DNA from 2 places in the Janthinobacterium sp. GL_088 genome. Region 2 is predicted to be linked to the other one. Evidence: predicted binding sites of a transcription regulator. Region 2 holds the regulator's gene; the other holds the start of a gene.
What was found. The regulator sigma-54, encoded in region 2, starts transcription at its own class of promoters, with help from an activator protein. The targets are predictions, from matches to a motif close to TGGCANGNAANCTGCTTT.
Positions count from the first base shown of each region.

Region 1: the regulator sigma-54 is predicted to act here: its motif matches at 5,938-5,955, upstream of AC3IQ7_RS02455 (EDSAP-1 family PEP-CTERM protein).

Region 1 is NZ_CM174453.1:560,566-568,350, reverse strand. It holds gene AC3IQ7_RS02500 (cytochrome b) at 1-988, shown strand, start outside; gene AC3IQ7_RS02495 (cytochrome c1) at 1,025-1,789, shown strand; gene AC3IQ7_RS02490 (glutathione S-transferase N-terminal domain-containing protein) at 1,910-2,521, shown strand; gene AC3IQ7_RS02485 (ClpXP protease specificity-enhancing factor) at 2,639-3,151, shown strand; tRNA gene AC3IQ7_RS02480 (tRNA-Thr) at 3,178-3,253, shown strand; one part of gene AC3IQ7_RS02475 (IS3 family transposase) at 3,368-3,733, shown strand; one part of gene AC3IQ7_RS02475 (IS3 family transposase) at 3,736-4,599, shown strand; gene AC3IQ7_RS02470 (dodecin) at 4,763-4,969, shown strand; gene AC3IQ7_RS02465 (hypothetical protein) at 4,986-5,297, opposite strand; gene AC3IQ7_RS02460 (hypothetical protein) at 5,457-5,831, shown strand; gene AC3IQ7_RS02455 (EDSAP-1 family PEP-CTERM protein) at 6,042-7,028, shown strand; gene AC3IQ7_RS02450 (LytR C-terminal domain-containing protein) at 7,096-7,785, opposite strand, start outside.
Region 2 is NZ_CM174453.1:802,430-810,214, forward strand. It holds gene lptC (LPS export ABC transporter periplasmic protein LptC) at 1-450, shown strand, start outside; gene lptA (lipopolysaccharide transport periplasmic protein LptA) at 476-1,057, shown strand; gene lptB (LPS export ABC transporter ATP-binding protein) at 1,057-1,812, shown strand; gene AC3IQ7_RS03580 (RNA polymerase factor sigma-54) at 1,817-3,295, shown strand; gene hpf (ribosome hibernation-promoting factor, HPF/YfiA family) at 3,365-3,727, shown strand; gene AC3IQ7_RS03590 (3-hydroxyisobutyryl-CoA hydrolase) at 3,863-4,948, shown strand; gene rapZ (RNase adapter RapZ) at 4,949-5,812, opposite strand; gene hprK (HPr(Ser) kinase/phosphatase) at 6,068-7,003, opposite strand; gene AC3IQ7_RS03605 (PTS sugar transporter subunit IIA) at 7,040-7,522, opposite strand.

The sequences.
Region 1 (7,785 bases), 240 kb from region 2:
GTGCCTGATGGCCGAAGCGTTCTTCGGCTACCTGTTGCCATGGGGCCAGATGTCGTACTGGGGCGCCCAAGTGATCGTCAACCTGTTTGGCGCCATCCCGCTGATCGGCCCTGACCTATCGCTGTGGATCCGCGGCGACTATGTCGTTTCCGACGCGACCCTGAACCGCTTCTTTGCCTTCCACGTGATCGCCATCCCGCTGGTACTGCTGGGCTTGGTTGCAGCGCACTTGATCGCCCTGCACGAAGTCGGTTCGAGCAACCCGGACGGCATCGAAGTCAAAGAAAATCTGGGCGCCGATGGCCACCCGGTCGATTCGATTCCTTCGCATCCGTACTACACCGTACATGACCTGTTCGGCGTGTCGATCTTCCTCGTCATTTTCAGCGCCGTCGTCTTCTTCGCGCCGGAAATGGGCGGTTATTTCCTGGAATACAACAACTTCCTGCCCGGCGATTCGCTGAAGACCCCGCTGCACATCGCGCCAACCTGGTACTTCACGCCGTTCTACTCGGTGCTGCGTGCCACCACGGCCGACTTCATGTACGTGCTGATGGGTGTCGTGGCTGCCTACGTGGTATTCATCTGGCTCAAGTCGCGCCTGTCGACGATCGTCAAGTCGGTCATCGCCGGCATCGCCATCGTCGCCATCATCGGCATGCTGCCGCAGGTGCTGGACGCGAAATTCTGGGGCGTGGTGTTCTTCGGCGGTTCCGTCGTGATCCTGGCCTTCCTGCCATGGCTCGACCATTCGCCGGTGAAATCGATCCGCTACCGTCCGACCTGGCACAAATATGTGTACGCCATCTTCGGCCTGTCGTTCCTGATCCTCGGCTACCTGGGGACCCAGGCGCCAACGGATACGAAAACCATCGTGTCGCAAGTGTGCACCCTGATTTACTTCAGCTTCTTCCTGTTGATGCCATGGTGGAGTGCAATGGGCAAGTTCAAGACCGTGCCGTCGCGTGTGACGTTTCACCCGCACTAAGCCGCTCTCACGCCACGCTCAAAGGACATACATCATATGAAGATTGCAAAAAAACTGCTCGCCATCCTGGCCTTCGTGCCTGCCATGGCTCTCGCCAGCGAAGGCGGCTTTCCGCTGGACAAGGCTCCTGACCGCCAGACCAACATGGCGGCGCTGCAACATGGCGCCAAATTGTTCGTCAACTATTGCTTGAATTGCCACGCCGCCGTGTCGATGCGCTACAACCGGCTGCGCGACCTGGGTTTGACGGAAGACCAGATCAAGCAGAATCTGTTGTTCTCCGGCGATAAAGTCGGCGACTTGATGACGACAAGCCTGGCACCGCAGGACGCCAAGGCTTTCTTTGGCGTCGTACCGCCGGATTTGTCGGTAATTTCGCGCGCGAAATCATCTTCCGCTGGCACAGGCGGCGACTACCTGTATACTTACCTGCGTACGTTCTATAAAGACGACACTCGTCCGACCGGCTGGAACAACATGGTCGTGCCGAATGTTGCCATGCCGCATGTATTATGGGAATTGCAAGGTGTCCAGTCTGCCAAGTTCGTGGAAGAGAATGATCCGCACGACGCTGGCAAGAAGATCCACAAATTTGCCGGCTTCGAGCAGGTCAAGCCAGGTACGTTGAACAAGATCGAGTATGACAATGCGGTAGCCGACCTGGTCGGCTACATGGAGTGGATGGCCGAACCGGCACAGCAGACACGCAAGCGCCTGGGCGTGTGGGTGCTGCTGTTCCTGTCGGTCTTTGCTCTGCTGGCATGGCGCCTTAACGCGTCGTTCTGGAAGGAAGTCAAATAAGTGAGGCGCCGGCCATAGGCCGGTTTATGCCTGTTTCTGCGTTGTCCGCATGAGTGGACAAGCGACCTGGGGTGAGCCGTTCGCGGCTTCACCCCCTTTGTTTCTAAGGAACTATAAAAAATGATGGTTCTCTATTCGGGTACAACCTGCCCATTTTCGCAACGCTGCCGCCTGGTCCTGTTTGAAAAAGGCATGGACTTCGAAGTGCGCGACGTCGACCTGTTCAACAAACCGGAAGACATTTCGACCATGAATCCGTACGGCCAGGTGCCTATCCTGGTCGAGCGCGAACTGATCCTGTATGAATCGAACATCATCAACGAGTACATCGATGAGCGCTTCCCGCATCCGCAACTGATGCCGGCCGATCCGCTGATGCGTGCCCGCGCGCGCCTGATGCTGTTCAATTTCGAAAAAGAACTGTTCGTGCACGTGCACGTGCTGGAAAGCGAACGCGCCAAGAGCAACGACAAGGCCCACGACAAGGCACGCGCGGAAATCCGCGACCGCCTGACGACCCTGGCGCCGCTGTTCCTGAAAAACAAGTACATGTTGGGCGACGAATTCTCGATGCTCGACGTGGCTGTCGCGCCGCTGCTGTGGCGCCTGGACCACTACGGCATCGAACTGTCGAAGACGGCTGCACCGCTGATGAAATACGCCGAACGCATCTTCTCGCGTCCGGCCTATATCGAAGCACTCACTCCTTCGGAAAAAGTGATGCGTCGTTAAAAGATATTCCCGGCAGGCAGCGCTTGCCGGGATATCTTGCGTCAGCAGCCAGTCTTTTGAATTACCGGTGCGCCACCCTGTCATTGACAGGGGCGCTCCCGCCTCACAGTGTCTACCATGTCTGAAATCTCAACCAAACCTTATATGCTGCGCGCCATCTACGAGTGGTGCACCGACAGCGGCTACACGCCTTATCTCGCGGTCAAAGTCGATTCGCGCACCACGGTACCGATGGAATACGTGAAAAAGGGCGAAATCGTGCTCAACATCAGCTTCGGCGCCACCAGCGGCCTGAAGATGGACAACGACGCCATCCGCTTCCACGCCCGCTTTGGCGGCGTCTCGCGCGAAATCTACGTACCGGTCGACAACGTGATGGCCATCTACGCCAACGAAAACGGCCAGGGCATGGCTTTCGAGCCTGTGTTGGGCAACGATGACCCCGACGCGCAACCGACGGACAGCCCGGCCTCCGCCGACGTCCCGCCGCCAGCGATCGCCCCGGTCTCCAGCGCCCCGACCCTGTCGTCCGTGCCGACCAGTTCCCCCGAACAACGCGACAACGCCACGCCCGGCGACGACGAGCCACCAAAAAAAGGCGGCCGCCCGACCCTGACACGCATTAAATAGCGTATAATTCGCAACGCGCAGTTTTTGCCGACTTAGCTCATTTGGTAGAGCAGTTGATTTGTAATCATCAGGTGGCCAGTTCGAAACCGGCAGTCGGCACCAGAATTTTAGTAGGAAATCAAAGGGTTACATGCTTCGGCAGGTAGCCCTTTTTTCTTTTCTCTGACCCGTCCTGGAATAAGTTGACACTTTTTCGATGCAGAGATGGAGTGTCAAATGGAACAAGGGTTTAGGCGCAGCCAGCGCGATTACAGTCTGGCTTTTAAATTGAGCGTTGTCGAGCAGGTGGAAAAAGGCGAGATGACGTACAGGCAGGCGCAACTACGCTACGGAATACAGGGTCGGTCGACAGTTTTGGTATGGTGTCGCAAACACGGCCTGCAGGATTGGACGCATCCACGGGGCCGAAGCCAAGGGAGCGCGATGATGACAGACAAGCCGACCAAGCCACTGACGCCAGAGCAACGCATTAAGGAGTTGGAGCGTCAACTCAAGGAAGAAAGACAGAAATCGGCGCTGTTCGAAGCGGTTCTCGACGTCCTGCGTGACGAGTACGGGGTGCCGGTAAAAAAGCCTTTGGGCAGGTCATCGCGCGCAAGCAAGTCGAAGGATTAAGCGTCGAGCGGGCCTGCCGCTGTGTCGGCATCAGTCGCCAAGCCTATTACCAGCGCCGTCAGCGCGAGCAACAGTGCCTGGACAGGGCACAAACTGTCGTCAAACTGGTGCAGCCGATACGTCTGCGCCAGCCGCGCATCGGCACGCGCAAGCTGCACAGCATGCTCGGTGCAGCCTTTTCCCGAGAAAAGATCAAAGTGGGACGCGATGGGCTCTTTGACATCTTGCGGCAGGAGCGGCTGCTGGTACAACCGCAGCGGGCCTATCACAAGACCACGAACAGCCATCACCGCTTCCGGCGCCATCCGAACTTGCTCAAGGAGGGACCGGGGCAAGTGTTTGCCACGCAGCCGGAGCAGGTGTGGGTAGCCGATATCACGTATCTCCCGACCGCCGGAAAATTCGTCTATCTGAGCTTGGTGACGGATGCATACTCGCGCAAGATTGTGGGCTACCATGTGCACGCGAGCTTGCAAACCGAGGAAGTCAGCGAGGCCGTGAAAATGGCACTGCGAGCGCGACAGCGCAAGACGCCGCTGATCCATCATTCAGACAGGGGCATCCAGTATTGCTCTACTTACTATCAGGAAATTCATCGTCGTCACGGACTGACTTGCTCCATGACAGATGGCTACGACTGCTATCAGAATGCGCTGGCCGAACGTATCAACGGCATTCTGAAAGGCGAGTTCCTGCTGAATCGACCTGCGGACCTGAAACAGGCGAGCAAAATGGTGGCGCAATCGGTGCGGATCTATAACCAGGAACGGCCGCATACGGCCCTGCAATACAAAACGCCCGATGCGGTGCATCGGGCGTTTCTACAGCAATAAATACTGTCAACCTATTTTAGGACTGGACACTCCCTTCCGCGAACCACTCCCGTGGCGCATTGCTGCACCGCGCAATGACTATCAGCACGTTTAGGCGCAAGATGAGCATGTGCTTGCGCAAAGCAGGCTCCCGATGTCTGGCTTGCCTACCTGGGAAAATATCATGTCCGCACATACTTACAAGCTGATCGAACTGGTGGGAACATCGACCGAAAGCAGCGATCAGGCGATACGCGATGCCATTGCCAAGGCGGCGCTGACGGTCAAGCACATGGATTGGTATGAAGTGACGGAATCGCGGGGCCATATCGTCGATGGCAAGGTGGCGCACTTCCAGGTCACGCTCAAGGTCGGCTTCCGGCTCGAATAGCCGTACTGCGGCGCGCTCAGCGCCGCCCGGCTACTATCCGGCTCTCCAGCCACTCCCGGCCGCCGCTGTCCAGCGCGGTCTCAATGACCTTTTCCGGCAAGCTGTAGACGGTTGCCCAGCTGGCGCGGCCGTCCTGCGTATTCGCGGGGAAACTGTGCGTTTCAATCGGCCAGTGGTATTTGCGTTTCAGCGCCTTGACGATAGCGGCCAACGAGACGCGGCCTTGCAGCGGTTCGGCGCCGGACTGGTCGCGGTTCGACAGCAGCACGGCCAGGACCTGGCCGCGGCCCGTGCGCGCGCCGGGGAAGGTGGGGGTTTTTTTTGCCATGGCCTATTTTACCGGGCAATGATCAGCGAGAGGCGATGTGCCGCACCTTTGATCTGGCGCAAGCACCGCAGCGGCATTGCGGCCACGATGGGCATGTCACCAGGCGTGCCAGGCCCCTTTGGCAGCCTGGGCTTGATACAAGGGGCACAGGAGGACATCATGCACAGCCTGAACATTCACGCCATGCAATGGCAACCCGTCGCCGATATTTCCGCCGTCGATCCGCTGCTGCCCGGCGATCTCGCCTGCTTTCGCGAACTGCGCGACGTGCTGCAACGCTATGGCGCACTCGACCGCTTCGGTATTTCCCTGATCCACCGCCATTTCGACATCGCCGATGACGAAGAATTGATGGAATACACGGATGTGGAGCAACGTACCCTGACGGTAAAACCTGTCAAGAAAAGCGACATCGACTGGCAGCACACGACGATTACCAACTGGAAATTGACGGAAGGCGAGGAAGTGGCGCGCATCGGTTGCGGCTGCGCACGCAATTCGGGCGGCCACCTCGGCTATCACCGGGGCACCTGAGGCTGGCCGGCGCCACCCGCCAGGCGGCGTCGGCCTTTCTTACACTTTGCCCTCTCCAGTTCAGTCCGCTTTGCGCAAGTGTTTGATTCAATATGCTTTTTTTGTGTGGCACGCAAGCTGCTTATCACTGTCTACAAGATGAATCCAGGCAAGTCGAACTGGATTCCTTGCCCCCGGATTTTCCGAGACTGACCACGATAAGAGGCTGCGATGAACGTCGATCACACACGAAGCAAGACCCTGGGCTGGCTGGGCGCACTGGCGGCGGCGAGCCTGCTGGCCAGCGGCCAGGCGCATGCCGGCGCGTACGGCCTGGCCGTCAATGAATTGAACAATTTCCGCATCACCACGAGTGCCGGCACCTTGTCGTTGGCCGGCGCCAATCGCAATGCCAGCGACAGCGCCTTCTTTCAGGGCGGCGTGGCCGTCAATCCGCGCGCCGTCAATACGGGCCCGGCCGCCAACGCCGACGTGCTGCAAGTGTGCTCCGGCGCCGGCTGCGGCGCCTCGCCGCAAAACCACTATGCGCCCACCGCCGCGCTGGAATTCGCGCGCGGCGATGCGCATTCCTTCGGCAACATGCTCACTGCCGCCGGTTCCACCGTCAGCGCCGTGTCGGAAGCGCAACGCAACACGGTGGGGGCGGCGTCCTCCACAGCCGGCGACACGCTCACCGGCTCCGTCAACCTGACCCTGTCGAGCGCCGGCTTCATCACCTTCAGCTTCATGGGACGGCGCGACCTACTGGCCAACGTCACGACCATGGGCGACAAGTCGAACGTATCGATCATGGATATCTTCAATATCTCGTGCAACAGCGCCAGTCCCGTCGGTTGCCTGTCGAAAGCGAATGCCGACGGCGTGATCTTCCAGTTCGCGCCCGATGGCGATGCCAACAATGGCAGCGACATCAACGGCAACCATGGCGCCGGCAGCCTCGACCCGTTCAGCCTGAACATGACGGCCGGCACGAATGACCCGGCCAGCGGGCGCGCCTTCACGAATGGCTTTGCGATGTTTTCCCTGACCTCGAATTTCGCCCTGCCGGCCGGCAGCTATACCTTGAACTTTTCGAAATCAACGCGCACCGATATCGTCGTCATCGATCCCCTGGTCGTGCCCGAACCAGGCACGCTGTTCCTGCTGGGCACGGGACTGGCTGGCCTGGCTTTTACGCGCCGCCGCCGGCCAAGCTAGACACCGGCATGCCAACAACACGCGGCACCCGCAAAGGCGCCGCGTTTTTTATGCAGGCAAGAACGTGTTAACCGAGCCGCGCCAGCGCCTGGCGCGCCAGCTGCAGTTGCTGCAGATAATAGCGGTGCAGCATGGCCGGATCGCTCAGGTCGCGCCCCAGCACCAAGCGCAGCTCGCTGGCGGGGCAATCGGCGGCCTGGGTCTGCACCTGGGTTTGTACCTGCAGCCCCAGCTGGCGGGCCAGCTGACGCGCCGCCTGCTCCTGCGCGGGCCGGTACTCGACGCGCGTGCGCGCCACCTGGAAACTGGTTTCATTGGCCAAGCGCACCACCTGCACGGGAGCACCGGCCAGGCTGCGCGCCAGCGCTGCGGCCAGGCCGGGCACGCCATTGCCGTTCACAATTTCCAGGCGCGGACGGGTCACGGCAGCGGCCGGCATGGACCGCTCCGCCATGGCAGCAAGCACGCCGCGCGCGGCCACCGGCACGCGCTGCAAGCGCGCCATTCCGTCGGTTTGCGTGATGTCGATGCGCGCCATGGCAGGCGCATCCGGCAGCGGCGCGGCCACGGGCACAGCCTGCGGCGGCGCCTCGCTGCGCAAGACGGCCAGGCCGCGCCGTAAGTCATGTTCCTGCAGGCTCTGCGCCTGGCGCCGCATGACGACGGCGCGCGCGTGCTGTCCCAGCCGTTCCAGCACTTGCGCCAGGTGCTGCCAGGCCAGCGCATTGAGCGGGTCGAGCAGACACGCCTGTTCCAG
Region 2 (7,785 bases):
AATTTCAGCCTGGTGCGCATGGACTTGACGGGTAAGCCCAGCTATATCGTGTCGGGCACCAAGCTCACGCATTATCCGCTGGACGATTCGTCCGATATCGACCAGCCTTTCGTGCGCAAGCTCACGCCAGGCATGCCGCCAATGAACATGAATGCGGAACTGGCGCATATCGACCAGGACAATACCCGGCTGCAACTGCACCGCAAGGTCGTGATCGACCGCGTGGCCAGTCCGAAGGCGCAGAACCTGACGGTCAAGACGGAAGCGCTGACGGTGTTCCCGGATGAGGAAAGAATGGAAACGGACGTGCCTGTCGATATCCTGACGGGCGCCTCGCGCATCAATGGCGTCGGCATGAAGGCGAATAACGCCACCGGCGTGGTGGAAGTGCAGAATGCGCTGCGCATGGTCCTCCCGCCGAAACCGCGCCCGGCCGCGGCGGCAAAATGACAGAATGAAACAAGGAAACCATACTATGAAGAACATCTTGCTGTTGACCGTATTGTCCCTGGCCATCATGGGCGGGGCGCATGCCGAGAAGGCCGATTCCGAGAAGGAAGCCGTCATCACGGCACGTAGCGGCCACGTCGATGACATCAAGCAGGTGCGCACCCTGACGGGCGACGTCGTGCTGGTCAAGGGTACCCTGACCATGAAGGCGGGCCGGGCCCTGATCACGGAAGACCCGCAAGGCTACCAGTTCATTACCTTCTGGGCCGACCCCGGCAAGCTCGCCACCTTCCGCCAGAAGCGCGATGGCGCGGGCGACCTGTGGGTGGAAGGCGAAGCGGAGCGCGTGGAATACGACAACAAGACGGAAGTGGTGAAACTGTTTTCCAGAGCCAAGCTGACGCGCCTGGAAGGCGCGAAAGTGACCGATGTGGCGAATGGCGCCTTCATCTCGTATGACAGCCGCAAGGAAGAATTCGCGATGGAAAATTCCAACAGCGGCACCAGCACCGCGGATGGCGGCAGCGTGCGCATGGTGATCCAGCCGAAGACCAAGGCGCCGGCAGCGGAGAAAGCGCCGGCCACGCCCGCGCCAGGAAAGAAATAATGGACAATACACGTTGCGGCAGCACCCTGATCGTTCGCGGTCTGCAAAAAACCTATGGCAAGCGGCAAGTCGTGCATGATGTTTCGCTGCAAGTCGAATGCGGCGAAGTGGTGGGTTTGCTGGGCCCGAACGGCGCCGGCAAGACCACATCGTTCTACATGATCGTCGGCCTGGTGCCGTCCGATGGCGGCAGCATCGATATCAGCGGCGTGGACATTTCCAGCCTGCCGATCCACCGCCGCGCGCAGATGGGCCTGTCCTACCTGCCGCAGGAAGCATCCGTCTTCCGCAAGCTGACGGTGGAAGACAATATCCGCGCCGTGCTGGAAATCCAGACCGTCGAAGGCCGTCCGCTGACGAAGGCCGAGATCGAGGAGCGGCTGGATAAATTGCTGGCTGACTTGCAGATTGAAAAGCTGCGCGAGAACCAGGCGCTGTCGCTGTCCGGTGGCGAACGCCGCCGCGTGGAAATTGCCCGTGCGCTGGCCACCGATCCCCGTTTCGTGCTGCTCGACGAGCCGTTCGCCGGCGTCGATCCGATCGCCGTGATCGAGATCCAGCGCATCGTGCGTTTCTTGAAGGAGCGCAATATCGGCGTGCTGATCACCGATCATAATGTGCGCGAGACGCTGGGTATTTGCGACCGTGCCTACATCATCAACCAGGGTTCGGTGCTGGCGTCGGGACGCCCCGACGACATCATCGCGAACGAGTCGGTACGCCGGGTCTATCTGGGCGAACACTTCCGCATGTAAGCCAATGAAACAATCATTGCAGCTGCGCACTTCGCAGCACCTGGCACTGACGCCGCAGTTGCAGCAATCGATACGCCTGTTGCAATTGTCTACCCTGGAATTGCACCAGGAATTAGAGCAATTGCTGACGGATAATCCCTTGCTTGAACGCCTCGACGATCCGCTCGACCGTTCGCTGCGCCTGCTGTCCGACGGGGCCTTGAGTTCCACGGCAGCGCCGGCCGAAGCGCCACCCCAGCCGCCAGGCCAGGACGCGCCCGCCGCGCCGGCCGAAGCGGAAACCTTTGATGGCGAGGCGGGCGACAGCCCGGCCGCCGCCGAGGGCGGCGACAGCGACTGGAGCGAGGCGAGCCGGGGCAAGGCGCCCGACGATGAAGATTCGCGTCCGCAACTGGAGGCCCATCACTGCACCCTGCGCGAGCACCTGATGGAGCAGATGCGCGTGACGGTGCTGGAATTGCGCGATCGCGCGCTGGTCGAGCTGATCATCGACGCGCTCGACGACAATGGCTACCTGGAAGAGTCGCTCGACGACATCCTGGCACGCCTGCCGGAAGAGCTGGAAATCGACACCGACGAGATGCGCACGGCTTTGTCGCTGCTGCAAAGTTTCGATCCGCCCGGCGTGGGCGCGCGCAATGCGTCCGAATGCCTGGCGCTGCAAATCAAGCGCTTGCCGCACATCGCCATGGTGACGCGGCGCATGGCCCTCGTCATCGTCGAAAAGCACCTGGCCTGGTTTGCCCAGCGCGATTTCAACAAGCTGAAAAAAGCCCTCGATTGCGACGATGAAGACTTGCGCGAGGCGCAGACGGTGATTCGCCAGTGCAATCCGCATCCGGGCGCCGTATTCGCCTCGGACGTCTCCGATTACGTGGTGCCCGACGTCGTCGTCAAGCGCGCGCGCAATGGCTGGCAAGTGACCCTGAACAACGACGTCATGCCGCGCCTGCGTGTCAACGCCATGTACGCCAACTTGCTCAAGCAGGGCAAGGGCGAGGGCGCCATGGGCGCACAGTTGCAGGAAGCCAAGTGGCTGATCAAGAATATGCGCCAGCGCTTCGACACGATCCTGCGCGTGGCACAGGCGATAGTAGAAAGACAAAAGAACTTTTTCTCGCATGGGGCCGTTGCCATGCGCCCCCTTGTGCTCCGTGAAATAGCTGATACACTGGGTTTACACGAGAGTACTATCTCGCGGGTAACAACTCAAAAGTACATGCTGACCCCGCACGGCATGTTCGAGTTGAAATATTTCTTTGGTAGCCACGTCGCCACCGAAGCGGGGGGCGAAGCGTCATCGACGGCGATACGGGCATTGATCGTGCAACTGACAGGAGCAGAAGACCCTAAAAATCCTTTATCCGACAGTAAGATTGCGGACATGCTGGGGGAACAAGGCATGGTGATTGCGCGACGTACTGTTGCCAAATACCGGGAAGCGTTGAAAATTCCGCCAGTGAGCCTGCGTAAGTGTTTGTAAGTTTTTTTCGGTTCCTCTGCGGGCCGGATAGGATGGACCGCACGAACCCGATCATCTTTAGGAGTGTGTATGAATCTCACCATCAGCGGACATCATCTCGAAGTGACACCAGCCATCCGTGAATACGTACAAACGAAGCTGGAGCGCGTGAAACGTCATTTCGATCAAGTCATCGATATCGCCGTGATTCTGACCGTGGATAACCTCAAAGAGAAAGAAAAACGTCAAAAGGCTGAAGTCAACCTGCGTTTGAGTGGCAAGACTGTCTATGTGGAAAGCTTGGCGCACGACCTGTACGCCGCGATCGATACCCTGATCGACAAGCTCGATAGGCAAGTGATGAAATACAAAACCAAAGTGCAAGGGCACGGTAAAGAGGCGATCAAGCATCTGCCAGACAACTCCGAGGAAGAAGCCGTCGTCGCCGTCTAAGGCCACCCGCTTCCAGCAGTTGTGATCAACTAAGGGCGCACATCTTGCGCCCTTTTTTGCGCCTGGACCTGTTGAACGCAATCTTCCCCGCGCAGGCGCTAGAATGTTTGCACTTTCACTTCTTTCCTGCCTGCCATGAGCGACTTCGTCCAGACCTCCATCCGCAACCGCACCGGGCACATCGTGCTCGACCGTCCGAAAGCCTTGAATTCCCTGTCGCTGGAGATGGTGCGCGCCCTGAGTGCGACCTTGCTGGCCTGGCGCGATGATCCGCACGTGGACGCCGTCGTGATCCGTTCCAGCAGCGAAAAAGCCCTGTGCGCCGGCGGCGACATCCGTTTCTTTTACGATGCGGGCCTGGCCACGCCGCAAGGCGGCAGCGCCCTGCTGGAAGATTTCTTTACGGAAGAATACGTGTTAAATCATGTGATTCATTTCTATCCGAAACCGTATATTGCCGTGATGGATGGCGTGGTGATGGGCGGCGGCATGGGCGTGGCGCAAGCCGGGCCCGGCAATCGCCTGCGCATCGTGACGGGCCGCACGCGCATGGCCATGCCGGAAGTCAATATCGGCCTGTTCCCTGACGTGGGCGGCAGTTATTTCCTGTCCCGCCTGGCCGGCCAGCTGGGCCTGTATCTGGGCTTGACGGGCCTGACGATCAACGCGGCCGATGCCCTGTACACGGGCCTGGCCGATGTCTACCTGCCCGAGGCGCAGATGGGGGCGCTGCTGGCCCTGTTCGACTCGACTCCGGGCGAGGCCTTGCCGGTAGCCATCAAGGCGCTGGCGGCACCGTTCCAGGCCGAGGCGGGGGTATCTCCGCTGGCCACGGCGCGTGCGGCGCTGGACCGTCATTTCAGTGCGGGTTCGGTGGCGACCATCATGGCCTCGCTGGCGCAGGACGACTGTGCGTTCGCCGCCAGGGCGCTGGCGGCCATGCGTTTGCGTTCGCCCTTGATGATGTCGGTCACCCTGGAATTGCTGCAGCGGGGCGTTCACCTGGGCGTGGCCGATTGCCTGCGCCTGGAGCGCACGGTGGTGCGCCATAATTTCGAGCATGGCGAAGTGCTCGAAGGCGTGCGCGCGCTGGTGGTCGACAAGGACAATGCGCCCCGTTGGAATCCTGCCAGCCTGGACGACGTCGACACGGCCATGGTGGCGCGCTTCTTTGTCCCCGTCTGGCCGGCGCAAGCGCATCCGCTGCGCCACCTCGACTAATCAAGCGCGCTCGCGATGGCGCAGCACGACTCTTTCGTTCGGGCCGAAATACTGCGCCAGCCGTTCCGCCATGTACACGGAGCGGTGCTGGCCGCCCGTGCAACCCAGGGCCACCGTCAGGTAGCTGCGGTTGTCGGACTTGAATGACGGCAACCATTTCTCGATGAAGGTGCGGATATCGGCCAGCAGTTCCAGCGCGCTCGGCTGCGCATCGAGGAAGGCGATCACGGGCGCGTCGCGTCCGTCGAGGGGACGCAGGGCCAGGTCGTAATAGGGATTTGGCAAGGCCCGCACGTCGAAGACGAAATCGGCGTCCAGCGGCACGCCCAGCTTGAAGGCGAACGATTCGAAGAACAGGGTCAGCGGCGCGCGCTCGGAGGCGACGATATCCTTGATCCAGGCGCGCAATTTATTGGCGCTCAGTTCCGACGTGTCGATCACATGGCCCAGCTGTTCGATGGCCGACAGGCGCTCGCGTTCTTCCGAAATGCACTCGATCAGGGTGCGGCGGCTGGCCGGATTCTGGTTCGGACGCAATTCATGCGACAGCGGATGGCTGCGCCGCGTTTCCGAGAAGCGCGCCACCAGCGAATGCGTGGTGGCCGTCAGGAACATGACCTTGACGTCATGCCCCTGGTCGCGCAGCAGGGCCACATTGTGCGGCAGGCTGGTCAGCGACTCGGCGCTGCGCGCATCGACGGCGACGGCCAGTTGCGGTGTACCTTCGTCGAGCAGGGTTTGCACCAGGCTGGGCAGCAAGGCCGGTGGCAGGTTGTCGACACAATAGTAGCCGGTATCTTCCAGCACATTGAGCGCGACGGATTTACCGGAGCCGGATATTCCGGTGATAAGGACGATATGCATACGCCGATCATACAATAAAGATCGGCGCTCTGCTCCGAAGGCAATTATCTTTACAAATTATTGCAATTATTGTTCGAGCATTGCTTGTATTTAATTGTTGCCATTGACGTCAATGTGGGGGTCAGACCCGTCGGGTCGGACCCCGGTAATTAATCGCCGCTCATTGCCAAACGTTGGTGCAGCAGGGAATTCACGCAGCACAGCTGCGTGCCTGCGTAACGGTTCGCCCTTGCAAGGGCGAACTCCTTAGCAACATTAATCGCCACTCATGGCGAGTCGTTGCCGCTCCATGAACTCCTGCAAGGTATCGATGCCGCGCAGCTGCAGAATCGTATTGCGCACGGCCGCTTCCAGCAGCACGGCGATGTTGCGGCCGGCGGCGACGGGGATGACGACCTTGCGCACGGGCAAGCCCAGCACGTCTTCCGTGGGGAACAGGAAGGGCAGGCGCTCGACTTCTTCTTCCAGCGCGTTGCGGCGCACGAGGTGCACGATCAGTTTCAGGCGCATCTTGCGGCGCACGGCCGTTTCGCCAAAGATGGCCTTGATGTCGAGTAAACCCAGTCCCCGCACTTCCAGCAGGTTTTGCAGCAGTGGCGGGCAGCGTCCTTCGATCATGTTCGGGGCGATGCGCGAGAACTCGACGGCGTCATCGGCCACCAGGCCGTGGCTGCGCGAGATCAGCTCCAGCCCCAGCTCGCTTTTGCCCAGGCCGGAATCGCCCGTGATCAGCACGCCCACGCCCAGCACGTCCATGAACACGCCATGCATGATGATGCGTTGCGCCAGTTTTTTCGACAGGTAGACGCGCAGGAAGTCGATCACTTGCGCGGCCGGCAGCGGCGTGGAGAACAGGGGAATGTTTTGCTCGTCGCAAATGGCGAGAATGTCGGGCGGCGTTTCCAGCCCCTGCGCGATGATCAGCGCGGGCGGACCGCCGGCGATCAGCTCGCCAATCACGTGGGTGCGCGTGTTGACCTTCAGGCGCTGGTAGTAATTGATTTCCTGGTGGCCAAAGACCTGGATGCGGCCCGGATGAATCAGGTTCAAGTGACCCACCTGGTCGGCGGCCGACGAGACGTCGCCCGAGATCAGGCGCTCGCCGCCGGGGAAGCCGGCGAACCAGCCCAGTTGCAGACTTTCACGATTATCGTCGTACAGGCGTTGTATCGTCAGCGGCGTTTGCAACATGGCAGTCTTCTTCAGGAGTGGAGGAATACCTGAAGTTTAACCCGCCGCTTGCAGGCTGGGTTGCCAATTGACGATGCGCGAATGCACGGATTTCGGTTCCGGATCCGTGGCCAGCGCCGTGCGGAAGGCATCGTCGGAAAACATTTCCGCGATTTCCGACAGGATTTCCAGATGTTGCTGGGTGACATGATCGGGAATCAGCAGGAAAAACAGCAGATTGACGGGCTTGCCATCGGGTGACTCGAACGGAATCGGCTCGGCCAGGCGCACGAAGGCACCCAGCGGCGATTTCAAAGTTTTGCTGCCCTTGACTCTGCCATGCGGCACGGCCACGCCATGGCCCAGGCCAGTCGAGCCCAGGCGTTCGCGGGCAAACAGATTGTCCGAGACGGTAGAGCGGGCGATGCCGTAATTGTTTTCGAAGATCAGGCCGGCTTGCTCGAAGGCGCGCTTTTTACTGGAGACTTCCAGGTCCAGCAGGACGTTTTCGAGGGATAATATTTTGCTAAGATTAGTCATGACACTCAATGAAATGGTGCAATGCGCAGAGGGCTTGCGAGCCGAATTATAGGCCTGTTTCGGCGGCCTGTAACGCCAATTCTCAACAGTATACGCCCGCTGCGGGCGCAGTGGGAGCTACAGCCCGCGTAGCCATCATTTTAGCAAAAAAATAACATCGGCGTGTATCGGCTATTTCCTGATTAAAAACACGCGGTGCGCCGGTTTTTCCGCCGCCGAATGCCGATTTTCCGATTTTTCAGCGTCTTTGACATGCTCTGCGG